Regions from separate parts of the Massilia phyllosphaerae genome, predicted to be linked through region 1. Evidence: predicted binding sites of a transcription regulator. Region 1 holds the regulator's gene; the other holds the start of a gene.
The links. Region 1 encodes LexA, which represses DNA repair genes until DNA is damaged. Its sites were predicted from a motif close to ACTGTATNNNNATACAGT; they were not measured.
Positions count from the first base shown of each region.

Region 2: the regulator LexA is predicted to act here: its motif matches at 2,454-2,471, upstream of U1H99_RS20340 (ATP-dependent helicase).

Region 1 covers NZ_JAXSQX010000001.1:1,276,058-1,283,204, forward strand. The annotation lists gene purF (amidophosphoribosyltransferase) at 1-618, shown strand, start outside; gene U1H99_RS05645 (cystathionine gamma-synthase family protein) at 685-1,926, shown strand; gene U1H99_RS05650 (tetratricopeptide repeat protein) at 2,035-2,760, shown strand; gene lexA (transcriptional repressor LexA) at 2,952-3,605, opposite strand; gene rpsF (30S ribosomal protein S6) at 3,829-4,212, shown strand; gene priB (primosomal replication protein N) at 4,237-4,530, shown strand; gene rpsR (30S ribosomal protein S18) at 4,573-4,863, shown strand; gene rplI (50S ribosomal protein L9) at 4,905-5,357, shown strand; gene U1H99_RS05680 (replicative DNA helicase) at 5,477-6,862, shown strand; gene U1H99_RS05685 (DUF47 domain-containing protein) at 6,996-7,147, shown strand, end outside.
Region 2 covers NZ_JAXSQX010000005.1:335,188-342,334, forward strand. The annotation lists gene U1H99_RS20340 (ATP-dependent helicase) at 283-2,430, opposite strand; gene U1H99_RS20345 (hypothetical protein) at 2,824-3,042, opposite strand; gene U1H99_RS20350 (hypothetical protein) at 3,285-3,461, shown strand; gene fghA (S-formylglutathione hydrolase) at 3,556-4,419, shown strand; gene U1H99_RS20360 (phosphoribosyltransferase) at 4,763-5,497, shown strand; gene U1H99_RS20365 (SRPBCC family protein) at 5,475-6,767, shown strand; gene U1H99_RS20370 (erythromycin esterase family protein) at 6,770-7,147, shown strand, end outside.

The sequences.
Region 1 (7,147 bases):
GATTCCTCGCGCCCGGCCGCGATCCAGCTGGCGCTGAAGCTCGGCGTCGAATACCGCGAAGGCTTCATCAAGAACCGCTACATCGGCCGTACCTTCATCATGCCGGGTCAGGGCATGCGCAAGAAATCGGTGCGCCAGAAGCTGAACGCGATCGCCTCGGAATTCAAGGACAAGAACGTGCTGCTGGTCGACGACTCGATCGTGCGCGGCACCACCAGCCGCGAGATCGTGCAGATGGCGCGCGAAGCCGGCGCCCGCAAGGTGTTCTTCGCCTCGGCCGCGCCGCCGGTGCTGTACCCGAACGTGTACGGCATCGACATGCCGACCCGCGACGAACTGATCGCCCACGGCCGCACGGTGGAAGAGGTGTGCCGCGAGATCACCGCCGACCGCCTGGTCTACCAGGATATCGAGGCGCTGAAGAAGTCGATCATGGACGTCAATCCGGCGCTGACCAGCGTGGAAGCCTCGTGCTTCGACGGCGTCTACATCACCGGCGACATCACGCCGGAGTACCTGGACCGGCTGGAGAACCACCGCCACAAGTCGTCCGGCAAGTCGTCGGACGACCTGGTGCGGACCCAGTTGAACCTGAATCCTGCGGTCGCGGCAGAATAAAGTAAGATCATCGGGCGCCACGGGCGCCCGTTTTCATTTGCAAGCATCGAAACTTCAAGAACGACCATGAGCGACAAGACTCCCTACGGCTTCACCACCACCATTCTCCACAACGACCGCCGCAAGCCGATCGAGCAGAACTCCCTGCACAAGCCGATCCATACCTCGGTCGCCTTCGGCTACACCGATGCGCGCCAGCTGGCTTCGGTCTTCCAGGGCAAGGAGCCGGGCTTCCGCTACGGCCGCCAGGGCAACCCGACCGTGTCGGCGCTGGAAGACAAGATCACGCAGATGGAAGACGGCGTCGCCACCCTGTGCTTCGGCACTGGCATGGCGGCGATCGGCGCCCTGGCCCAGGCGCTGCTGAAGGATGGCGACCATGTGGTGTCGTCCTCCTTCCTGTTCGGCAACACCAACAGCCTGTGGAACACCGTGGCGGGGCAGGGCACCGAGTTGTCTTTCGTGGACGCCACCGACGTCGCCAACGTCGAAGCCGCACTCCAGGAAAACACCCGCCTGGTATTCGTCGAGACCATCGCCAACCCGCGCACCCAGGTGGCCGACCTGGCCCGCATCGGCGAGCTGTGCCGCCAGCGCGGCATCTTGTATGTGGTCGACAACACCATGACCACGCCCTACCTGTTCCGTCCGAAGGCGGTCGGTGCCGGCCTGGTGGTGAATTCGCTGACCAAGTCGATCGGCGGCCACGGCATGGCGCTGGGCGGCGCCCTGACCGACACCGGCGTCTACGACTGGAGCGCCTACCCGAACATCGCCCCCAACTTCCGCAAGCTGGCCCCGCAGGCCCAGGGCATGGCCCAGCTGCGCGCCAAGTCGCTGCGCGACTTCGGCGCCTCGCTGGCGCCGGAAGCGGCGCACCACATCGCGGTCGGCGCCGAGACCCTGGCGCTGCGCATGGAGCGCACCTGCGGCAACGCGCTGGCGCTGGCGACCATGCTGGAAGCGGACGAGCGGGTCGCCGCCGTGCATTACCCGGGCCTGGCATCGCATCCGCAGCATGCGCGGACGAGCGAGTTGTTCCGCGCCTCGGGTTCGCTGTTCTCGTTCGAGCTGAAGGACGGCATCGACTGCTTCGACTACCTGAACCGCCTGCGCGTGGCGATCCCGGCAAGCAACCTGGGCGATACCCGCACGCTGGTGATTCCCGTGGCGCACACGATCTTCTTCGAGATGGGTGCGGAGCGCCGCGCCAGCATGGGCATCGCCGAGTCGCTGATCCGGGTATCGGTCGGCATCGAGGACACCGATGACCTGTTGCGCGATTTCGGCGACGCCTTGAACGGCTGAGCCGGTAAATTCCGGTAAATACCCCCTATGCCGCCGCGCTCTCCAGTTGAGCCGGCGGCACACTGGCGTTATGATCGTACATTGCTTTCCATTACGATCACGCCTGTCATGAAAACTCTCCTGTTTTGCGCTGCCTTGATGTGCAGTACCGCCGTCATAGCGGACGAGCTCGCCGACGCCGACGCCCTGTTCGCCAAGAAAGCCTATCCGCAGGCGCTGCAGAAGTACACCAAGCTGGCGAATGCCGGCAACGTGATGGCCCAGCAGCACCTGGGCGAGATGTATTTCTATGGCGAGGCGGGTCTCGAGGACATGGACAAGGCCGCCGAATGGTTCCGCAAGGCCGCGGCCAAGGGCAATGCGGTGGCGATCGCCACGCTCGAGCTGATGAAGCAGCGCGAGGCGCGCCGCGCCGACATCGATTACTGGATCGTCAAATACGATGGTTCCGACCTGCGCAGCGGCGACTACCGCTGTCCGGCGCCGCGCTTCCCGGCCATGTCCAAGGTCAACGACGACATCGACCGCTACAGCGCCAGGATGAAGGACTGGGAAACCTGCCACAACCGCTTCGTGAAATACCTGAACGCGTCGATGCCGCTGACCAAGCGCATCCCCGAAGACGTAAGCAAGCTGATGACGGCGAGCGAAACGGAAAAGGCGACCGCGCACCTGGACGAGGTCGGCAAGCGAGTGGCGGAAGACACCCAGGTCGGCGGCAAGCTGGTGGTGGCCGATTTCACGGCCTGGCGCAATGCCACCGAGGCGTACGTGAGCGAGCACAACGAGATGGTCAAGAACGCGCCGCCGCCGGAGCCGGCGGAGAATCGCTAGCCCAACAGAGCAAGGGTGCAGAGCAGGGGGCAGAGCCTGGTGTCGGTTTTGAGGGGCTCTGACCCCGGTGTTCAGCCACCAGCAAAAGAAAACGGCCTGCAAAAATGCAGGCCGTTTTATTTGCGGCTTCGGTCGAGGTTGCAGCTGAAACCGGGGGGGCAGAGCCCCAACAGAAACCGGGCTCTGATCCCTTAGTGCCAGGAACGCATCAAGCCAACCGCCAGCCCTTCGAGCGCGAACTCGTCGGTCTGCGGATCGACCGTGATCACCGAGAAGTCCGGGTTTTCCGGCAGCAGTTCGATGACGGTGCCGTTCTTGCGGTAGCGCTTGACGGTGACTTCTTCGCCGATGCGGGCGACCACGATCTGGCCGTTCTTGGCGCTGTCGACCTTCTTGACGGCCAGGATGTCGCCGTCGCAGATGCCGGCGTCGCGCATCGACCAGCCCTTGACCTTCAGCAGGAAGTCGGGCTTGGCCGAGAACATGGCCGGGTCGACCGCGTAATTGGCCTCGACGTGTTCCTGGGCCAGGATCGGCGAACCGGCGGCGACGCGGCCGACCAGCGGCAGCGACATCAGCAGGGCTGCCGGCACGTGCGGCATGGCGGCCGGCTCGGGCGTGGCCGGCGTGGTGGCGCCGAGCAGGCGGATGCCGCGCGAGGTGCCGGGAGAAATTTCGATCGCGCCCTTGCGCGCCAGGGCTTGCAGGTGTTCCTCGGCGGCGTTGGCCGAGCGGAAGCCAAGCTCTTGCGCGATTTCGGCGCGGGTCGGCGGGAAGCCGGTGTTGTCGATGGCTTCCTTGATCAGGTTAAGGATCTGTTCTTGCCTTGCAGTGAGCTTAAGCATGGGGTCAGTGAATCGTGGGTGCTGGGACAGACTGTATTTTTGTACAGTATTGCGCTGCACGCAAGGGGATTCGTGGATTTCGGCGATTTTTTTGTCACAAACCAGTGCATCACAAACCGATTGAGCGCTTGACGTTTTTCCGGTTATAATGTTGGGCTTTCCCTTCCCACACTCGTCTTGACGCCGAGGTGGGCATCTGTTTAACGTCCTCAAGGAGTAATGCATGCGTCATTATGAAATCGTGTTTATCGTCCACCCGGACCAAAGCGAGCAGGTCCCGGCGATGATCGAACGCTACAAGACCACGGTCACCTCGCGCGGCGGCAACATCCACCGCGTCGAAGATTGGGGCCGTCGTCAAATGGCATACCAGATCCAGAAACTGCCGAAGGCACACTACATCTGCATGAACATCGAGTGCGACAACGAGACCCTGGTCGAGCTGGAAACCGCATTCAAGTTCAACGATGCCGTGCTGCGTCACCTGACCGTGAAGATGAAGAAGGCTGAAACCGCGCCGTCGCCGATGATGAAGTCGGTCCAGCGCGAAGACGCAGCCAAGAGCCACCGCGCAGAGCAGGCAGCCGCTCCGGCCGCTGCAGCCTAAGCCACTGGCTTACGCGAACGGGTAGTGAACGAGCTGTCGCTGGTTGCCAGCATCCTCGAGCGCGATACCCTGCGTTACACCCCGGCCGGCATCCCGATCGTCGGCGCGACCTTGCAGCACCAGTCGCAGCAGACGGAAGCGGGGATTGCCAGGCAGGTCGAGTTCGAGATGACCGCGGTCGCCGCGGGTGAAATCTCGGGACGATTCGCCAACGCCGAACTGGGCGCAGTGCATCGCTTCACAGGATTTCTCGCCAGGAAGAGCCGTCACAGTAAAGCCCTGGTGTTTCACATCATTGATTTCAGTGCCGCCGAATAGTCGATCGACTAGCGAGCACGTTTTTAGATACAGGAGCCTCAAATGGCATTCGGTAAAAAGTTCGACAAAAACAAAGCCAAAGAAAAACTGAAGCGCAAACAGCAGAACCCGCTGTTCAAGCGCAAGAAGTTCTGCCGCTTCACCGCTGCAGGCGTGGAACAGGTTGACTACAAAGACGTCGACACCCTGAAGGATTTCGTCCAGGAAAACGGCAAGATCATGCCGGCTCGCCTGACCGGTACCAAGGCGCACTACCAGCGTCAAGTTGACACCGCGATCAAGCGCGCACGTTACCTGGCCCTGCTGCCGTACACCGACCTGCACAACGCTTAAGTCGCTACGGCAACGAGCACAAGTAAATACTGGAGAATAATATGCAAGTTATCCTGCTGGAAAAAGTCGTCAACGTCGGCAACCTGGGCGACGTCGTCAAGGTCAAGGACGGTTACGCACGTAACTTCCTGATCCCGCAAAAAATGGCCCGCCGTGCGACCACCTCGGCTGTCGCCGAGTTCGAAGTCAAGCGCGCCGAGCTGGAAAAAGCCGCTGCTGAAAAGCTGTCCGCTTCGCAAGCCCAAGGCGAAAAGCTGAACGGCATGACCGTCACCATCGCCCAGAAAGCCGGCGTCGACGGCCGTCTGTTCGGTTCCGTGACCAACTTCGACATCGCCGAAGCCCTGACCAAGCAAGGTTTCGCAGTCGAAAAAGCACAGGTTCGTCTGCCGACCGGTCCGCTGAAGACCACCGGCGAGCACCCGGTTGCTGTCGCTCTGCACACCGACGTGGTGGTCGACGTGACCATCGCCGTCGTGGGCGAAGCTGCATAATCGTTCTGTTGCAAGAATGAGAAAAAGCCGGGTTATCCCGGCTTTTTTTTTGTTCTTTTTACTAGAGGAAACTCACCAATCATTTCAGCGGTCGGTGGCAAACAGGTATAATGCCGCCCATGAATACCCCAGCAGACCCGCAAATCGAGTCGCTCCGCATTCCCCCGCATTCGATTGAAGCAGAACAGTCCGTGATCGGCGGCCTCCTGCGCGATAACGCGGCGTGGGACCGCATTGCCGACTTCATGCATGCGGAGGATTTCTACCGCTACGACCACCGGATCATCTTCGAACAGATGGTCCGCCTGATCAATTCCGGCAAACCCGCCGACGTGATCACCGTCTACGAATCGCTCGTCCAGCTCGGCAAGGCCGAGGACGTGGGCGGCCTGCAATACCTGAACGCGATGGCGCAAAATACGCCATCCGCTGCCAACATCCGCCGTTACGCCGAGATCGTGCGCGACCGCGGCGTGCTGCGCCAACTCATCACCGTGGCCGACGAAGTGTCGGGCAAGGCCTTCAATCCGCAGGGTGCCGAGGTCAAGCAGATCCTCGACGAAGCCGAATCACGCATTTTCGCGATTGCCGAGCAGGGCGCCCGCGGCGCCCAGGGCTGGCTGCCGGTGCAGCCGCTGCTGACCCAGGTGGTCGAGCGCATCGACGAACTCTACAGCCGCGAAAACCAGGGCGAGATCACCGGCGTGCCGACCGGCTTCATCGACCTCGACAAGATGACCTCCGGCCTGCAGCCGGGCGACCTGGTCATCGTGGCCGGCCGTCCGTCGATGGGCAAGACCGCGTTCTCGGTCAACATCGGCGAAGCCGTCGCGATCGAAGCCGGCCTGCCGGTGGCGATCTTCTCGATGGAGATGGGCGGCGCCCAGCTGGCGATGCGTATGCTCGGTTCGGTCGGCCAGCTCGACCAGCACCGCCTGCGTACCGGCAAGCTGAACGACGAAGACTGGCCGCGCCTGACGCATGCGATCCAGAAGATGAACGACGCCCAGGTCTTCATCGACGAGACGCCGGCGCTGAACCCGATCGAGATGCGCGCGCGTGCGCGCCGCCTGGCACGCCAGTGCGGCAAGCTCGGCCTGATCATCGTCGACTACCTGCAGCTGATGCAGGGCTCCAAGCCGGGCGACAACCGCGCTTCCGAGATTTCGGAAATCTCGCGTAGCCTGAAGGGCCTGGCCAAAGAACTCGGTTGCCCGGTGATCGCGCTGTCGCAGCTGAACCGCTCGCTGGAACAACGCCCGAACAAGCGTCCCGTCATGTCCGACCTGCGCGAATCGGGCGCTATCGAACAGGACGCCGACGTTATCATCTTCCTGTATCGTGACGAGGTCTACAACCCGGACTCGCCGGATAAAGGCACCGCCGAGATCATCATCGGCAAGCAGCGTAACGGTCCGATCGGGGCAATCCGCCTGACCTGGATGGGTATGTATACCAAGTTCGGCAATTACAGCGGCAATCTCAGTGTTTACCAGGGCGATTAACCGGGTAAGCAAGCGCCAATAACAATAGAAATAAAATAGATGCGGTGCGTGGTTTCCTCCCGGCGCGAGCTGGGCGGGAACCTTGCGCCGTGTCCCTCAAGAAGTCCCAAGAGATCTACCAACGGAGAATTACATGTTTGGACGCCTGATGCCCACGGAGGGCAAATTTTTTGACCTGTTCAACCAGCACGCCGCCTTGTGCGTAAAGGGTGCGCAGGAAATGGTCGGTTTGATGACCAACTTCGACGACCTCGAAAACCGCACCCATGCCGTGGAAAGCATCGA
Region 2 (7,147 bases), on a different contig from region 1:
GCCTTTATTCTAATATCCACAAGAAATGTGGATAACTATGTGGAAAAGCGCCTCTTGACAAGCCGGAAGCGCAGTATTGATGCGGGTTTCAACAAAATGCTCGTTCAACAGGCAAAAACTGAATCCTTTACAATCAATGACTTACGATTGCATATGTTTTCAGCAGGACGTAGTAGTAGGGTAAATTCCTACAAAATCATGCGTTGGGGGATAACTCGCCAACGGTAATCGCGATGTCGCGCATCCAGGGCACGATTTATTTCCACTGGGATTTAAAACTCGTCATTTCCAGGCATTGCGCGCACGCTCGCGTACCAGCATCCGGACCGAATCCGGCACCGGTTTGCGGCTATGCAGCGTCTCGGCATCGTTCCAGACCGCTTCCTCGAAATGCTTCAGCATCGCCGGGCTGATGAAGCGCGTGCGCTGGGCATAGACGTGACGGTCGCCCAACTGGGCCTGCTGCTTGATGAAGAAGCGGTTCGGCACCACCAGCTGCAGGTTTTCCTTGGCGCGTGTCATTGCCACGTACAGCAGGCGCCGCTCTTCCTCGATGTCCTCGAGGGAACCGGTGGCCATGTCGGATGGGATGCAGCCGTCGACCACGTTCAGCAGCGTCACCGATTTCCATTCCTGGCCCTTGGACGAATGGATCGTCGACAGGATCAGGTAATCCTCGTCCAGCAGCGGCGCGCCGGCCCGGTCGCTCGTCGCCTCCGGCGGATCGAGGGTCAGCTCGGTCAGGAACGACTCGCGCGAGCCGTAGCCGCCGGCCAATGCCACCAGTTGCTCGAGGTCGGCGGCGCGCACCGTTGCGTCGTCGTACAGGCGCTCGAGGTGGGGCTGGTACCAGTTCCTGACCAGCTCGATCTCCATCGGCCAGCGCAGGCCGGGCGCGCGCAGCGCGGCGAACAACGCCACGAAGGCATCCCAGTCGTCGCGCGCCCGCGCCGGCACGGCAAAGCCTGCCAGTGCAGCAGCCGGCTCGGCCGCTTCCGCTAGCGCATCCATGCAACGGGCCGCCGTCGCCGGCCCGATCCCGGGAATCAGCTGGACGACGCGGAACCCGGCCAGGCGCCCGCTCGGGTTCTGGACGAAGCGCAGCACGGCCAGCACGTCCTTGATGTGGGCCGCCTCAAGGAACTTCAGGCCGCCGAATTTGACGAAGGGGATATTCCGTCGCACCAGCTCGAGCTCCAGGGCCGCACTGTGGCTGGCGGCGCGGAACAGCACCGCTTGCTGGCTCAGCTTGATGCCGGCTTCGCGCTGCTCCAGTACACGGTTGCAGACCCAGCGCGCCTGCTCGGCTTCGTCGGGAATCAGCACCAGTTGCGGCTTGCCGCAGCCCGCCTTGTCGGTCCACAGCGTCTTGGCATGGCGCTCGACGGCCGCGGCGATCACGGCATTCGAGGCATCCAGGATCGGCTGCGTCGAGCGGTAGTTGCGGTCGAGCGTGACGATGCGCGCCGGCTGCGAGAATTGCTGCGGGAACTCCATGATGTTGCGCACCGTCGCGCCGCGGAAGGAATAGATGGCCTGGGCATCGTCGCCGACCACCATCACACCGGCACCGTCCGGCTTCATGCCGTGCAGGATGGCCGCCTGCAGGCGATTGGTGTCCTGGTATTCGTCGACCAGCACGTGATCGAACTGGGCGCCGATGGCCGGGCCCAGCTCGGGATCGGCGGCCATCTCGGCCCAGAACAGCAGCAGGTCGTCGTAGTCGAGCACGTTCTGCGCCTGTTTGGCGTCGACATAGGCGCCGAACAGGCGTTTCAATTGTTCTTCCCATTCGGCGCACCAGGGGAAGGTCGTCTGCAGCACGGCATCCAGCGGTTCGCGGCTGTTGACCACGCGCGAATAGATCGCCAGGCAGGTCCCTTTCAGCGGAAAGCGTTTCTGGTTGCCCTGCCCGCCATTGTGGCCGAGGCCGATTTCCTGGCGCACCATGCCCATCAGGTCTTCGGAATCGCCGCGGTCGTTGATCGTGAAAGCAGCGTCCAGGCCGATGTTGCCGGCGTATTCACGGAGCAGGCGCGCGCCGATGCTGTGGAAGGTCCCGGCCCACGGCAGCCTGGCCATCAGGCCCGGCGCGCCCGCAGTGCCGAACAGGCGCTGCAGGACGGCGGCGGCACGCTGGCCCATTTCATTGGCGGCACGGCGCGAAAACGTCAGCAGCAGGATGCGCTGCGGATCCGCCCCCGACTGGATCAGGCGTGCCACCCGGTGCGCCAGCGTGTTGGTCTTGCCCGAGCCGGCACCGGCCACGACCAACAGCGGCTGGGGCAAGGCCGCGCCGATACCGTGCTCGACCGCCTCGCGCTGCGCCGGGTTCAGGCTGCCGAAAGGATCGGGCACGGCAGAGTCCGCAGCAGCGATGGCGGATGCGGAAACGGCGGCGAAACCAGCGGTAGCGTGGGCGGCGGTCATTGGCGGACTGGATCAGATGCTCAACTGTACATTTATCCAGTGGCCGAACGCAAGAGGCAGTCGCGCCAGGCCAAGCTGCGCTTGTAGCAAAATCACATCGATAACGCTAACTAGCACGCCCTAGTAGGCCCAATTTGCGCTAGCTCAAGGAAGACATTGATATATGTCAGATATCCACAAAATCTGTGCATAAGTTTGTGGAAAAATACCCCCTTGACAAGCTGGAAACAAGCGCAGATGCGGCTTTCAACAAGTTGCCCGTTGCGTGGGCAACTTGTGAGCTAGGCAAAATCGACGCCGTCACTGCCTGGTGGAGAAAGCACATCCGGCACCCCACCATGTGCGAGCACGCCGCATGCCGTTCATGCCGCCCGCATACGACTTGCGTCCCCATTATACGCTCCACGAGCGCCTGCGCCCCGGCTCGGTGAGCACGCGTTCGATGACGTCGTTACCCACATCCTGGGAACGCAGGTATTCGAGCGCGGACATCGTATTGCTGCGCTGCTGGAGCGCGATGCCGAGGTCGACAATGTCTTTTTGACGCGCATCGCGTCGCTGGTAAGGCACGACAAAGTCGCTGCCGCTGTGGTCGAGGTTATCTTGGGGCATCGCAACTCCTGGTTTTGATGAGGATTAAGATGGTTACGGGTTAAGCCCTAGGGAGTATTTGCCAGCATTTGCCAAAGTCAAGCAAATTTCGCATGGCTGCGTGAAATCTCGATGACAAGCTATGCTCCTTGCATGAATGGCGACGCAATGCCGCCCGTGCGCCATCATCGGATGGGTGAGCCTAGAATGGTTGCGTCATCGAAGTGATGTCCACTTTCAACCACCCAGCAGCGAGGCCGCCCATGAGCATGACCCCCGATCCCGATCTGAAACCTGGCGACGAAGCCGAACCGGGCACGCCGGGTGCCGCTGAAGACTTGTGCGAAAGCTGCGGCGGCAGCGGCAAGCTCGACAACGGCAAGACCTGCCCCGAGTGCGAAGGCACCGGCCGCGTGATGCGCGGCATCGGCGGCGGCTAAGCCCGCGCCTGGCGCTGAGTCGACGCCATCGGCGCGGATCGGGCATACTTGCGCTATCGTTAACTTGTCCCTGCGAGCTCCGATGGATTCCGCCATGCCCGAACTCCTCAGTGAACACGCCTGCTTCGGCGGCGTGCAGCGCTTTTATAAATACGACTCCGCCGCCATCGGCCTGCCGATGCGGTTTTCGGTCTACCTGCCGCCCGGGGCCGCCGATACCACACCCGGCACGGATGCCGGCAAGCTGCCGGTGCTGTTCTACCTGGCCGGCCTGACCTGTACCGAAGAAACCTTCATGATCAAGGCCGGTGCCCAGCGCGTGGCCGCCGAACTCGGCGTGATCCTGGTGACGCCGGATACCAGTCCGCGCGGCGCCGGCGTTCCCGGCGAAGCCGACAGCTGGGACTTCGGCGTGGGCGCCGGGTTCTACGTGGACGCCACCGAGGAACCGTGGTCGCGCCACTACCGCATGTACAGCCACATCCTGGAACTGCGCGAACTGGTGCTGGCCCGCCTGCCCGCCGACCCGGCACGCGTCGGCATCTTCGGCCACTCGATGGGCGGCCACGGCGCGCTGATGCTGGCGCTGCGCAACCCCACGCTGTTCCATTCGGTCTCGGCCTTCGCCCCGATCGCCGCACCGGTACGCTGCCCATGGGGCCAGAAAGCCTTCGGCGGCTACCTCGGTGCCGACCAGGCCGCCTGGCGTGCCTACGATGCCACCGAGCTGATGGCGAACAGCACGGGGGCGCCTTTCCCCAAAGGCATCCTGGTCGACCAGGGCCTGGCCGATAAATTCCTGGCCGAACAGCTTTACCCGGAGGCCTTCGAAGAAGCCTGCCGCAAGGCCGGCCAGCCGCTCGAGCTGCGCCGCCATGCCGGCTATGACCACGGCTATTACTTCATCCAGACCTTCGTCGAAGACCACCTGCGCTTCCATTACCGTCAGCTCGGCTGAGGGCTGAGGGCTGAGGGCTGAAGGCTGACTGCTGCCGGCGCCCGCACGTCCTGTGCGGCGCGCCCGCCTCGCCGGCCAACTTTCCTTCTCTCCTCAGAGTGCGTCCGGTTCTGAGAATTCCCCGCTCCGGCTCGCATTCTGGCCTGCGTCAACCCCGCGTCCGGCAGGCCCGCCGCGGCGCGCGCGCACGCTTGAACCATGCTGTAAGGCGTCTTATAAATGAGGCCATGCGCTTGCAGCGTGGCCGGGTATCCCTGCAGAAACGTACGCCGCCAGGGTGAACAGGTGGTGTACGCTGGCCGCTCTCGATTGGCAATCGAACGCAATCAGGAGCGGCTGCCGCATGGCGGAGATCCATCGTTTCAAGGACCGCGCGCACGCGGGCGCATTGCTGGCACGGCAGTTGCGCGGCTATGCGCACACGCCGGACGCCATCGTGCTGGCCCTGCCGCGCGGCGGCGTTCCGGTCGGCTTCGCGATCGCGCAGCGGCTCGGCATCAGGCTCGACGTGCTGGTCGTGCGCAAGCTGGGCATGCCGCACCACGAGGAATACGCCATGGGTGCGGTCGGTAGTGGCGGCGTGCGCGTGCTGCAGCCGGGCGTGCCCGGGCTGATGGGTGTGACGGCGCAGGATATCGAAGCGGTCACGGCGCGCGAGCTGGCCGAGCTCGAGCGCCGCGAACGGGCCTACCGCGGCATCGGGGACGATGCAGCGGGCGACACGCGCACCGCGCCCGACCTGCGCGGCGGCACCGCCATCCTGGTCGACGACGGTATCGCGACCGGTTCGACGGTGGGAGCGGCAATCCAGGTGCTGCGCCGCCTGCAGCCGCGCAAGCTGGTGCTGGCGGTGACGGTCGCGCCGCCGGCGACGCTGCACAAGCTTGCGCCCCAGGTCGACGAGCTGGTCTGCCTGTCGGCGCCGCCGCTGTTCCGCTCGGTCGGACAGTGGTACGACGCGTTCGAGCAGACCAGCGACGAACAAGTACAGGCGCTGTTGACGGCCGCGGGGCGGCCGCAGGGGGCGTCCCATCCACCAACAGGAGGACAGAACCATGAAAACACAGATGACGGATAACGAACTGGGTCTCGACCTTGCCAAGCTGCTCGGCGGCGCGGCCGCGGGGGCCCTGTTGATGTACATACTCGACCCGGACCGCGGCGGCGCCCGGCGCGCGCACTCGGTGGCAGCCGTGCGCCATGCCGGCAACCGCACCTCGAATGCCCTCGGCAACGTCTGGCGTGGCGCCGGTGCGCGCCTTGGCGCAACGGCGGACAGCATGACCGATGCGGCCGGCGACCGTGCCCCCGACCTGGCCGCTGCCGCCAAGCCGGACGGCACGGCGGACACGATCAAGTCCTCGCTGTCGCGCCTCGGCCATGCTGCCGGCGAGGTGCTCGACGATACGATTTCGAAGGCAAAAAGCGTGGCCAGCCGCGCCGGCGATGCCGCCAGTGACGTGGTCTCCAAGGCCGGCAGCGCCATTGGCCGCGGCGGCGACACGACCGGCGACCTCGCATCCAGGGTGACCAGCCGCGCCAGCCGCGCCGCCGATCTCGCCAGGACTACCGCCAGCAGCGGCATCGACGACGTCCGCATGGGCTTACGCAACACACTCCATGCGACCGACTGGCGCGCGAAAGCACGCAACCCGGCGGTGCTCGGCGGCGGTCTGCTCGGCCTGTATGGACTGGCTCGCCGCTCGCCGCTGGGCCTGGTCCTGGGCCTGGCCGGTGCCGCCCTGCTGGCACGCGGCGTGACCGGGCAACCGCTGCGCAGCCTGCTGTCGACGCGCCAGCTCAGCGAGCGCTTGGGCAGCTCCCTTGGCGGCAAACTGAGCGGCGGTCTCAGCCAGACGATCGATTTCGAGAAATCGATCCATATCGACGCCGCGCCGGAAGAGGTATACGACCTCTGGAACAACTACGAAAACTTCCCGCGCTTCATGTCGCACGTGGTCGAGGTGAAAGACCTGGGCCGGCGCCGTTCGCACTGGGTGGTCAAGGGGCCGGGCGGCAGCGAGTTCGCCTGGAATTCCGTGCTCACCGAACAAAGCCGACCGCAGCGCCTGGCCTGGCGCAGCGAGCCGGGCGCCGAGATTCCGCAAAGCGGTTCGATCCAGTTCGAGCCCCACCGCGGCGGCACCCACGTGACGGTGCGCATGTCGTACACCCCGCCGGCCGGCGTCATCGGCCACGGCCTGGCGACTCTGCTCGGTGCCGATCCGAGGGCGCAGATGGACGACGACCTGGCGCGCATGAAAGCCTTCATCGAACGCGGCGCCGCCCCGTCGCGGGCAGCGGACGACGCCGGCCGCTCGCGTTCCTCCAGCCGTTTCCTGCATTGATCATGGCGGACCAGGATACGCTCACTGCCCTGCGCGCCGCCGCCATCAGGCTCGATGGCGGCGAGCGCGACTATGATGCCCTGCTCGACCTGGTCGGCGATGCGCGCTTCGTGCTGCTGGGCGAAGCCACCCACGGCACCCACGAGTTCCACGAAGAGCGTGCCCGCATCACCCGGCGCCTGATCGAAGAAAAGGGGTTTCACGCGGTGGCCGTCGAGGCCGACTGGCCGGATGCCTACCGCGTCAACCGCTACGTGCGCGGCCAGGGCGAGGACGACAGTGCCGATGCTGCGCTGTCGGGGTTCCAGCGCTTCCCGAACTGGATGTGGCGCAACACCGACGTGCAAAGCTTTGTCGAGTGGCTGCGCGGGCATAACCAG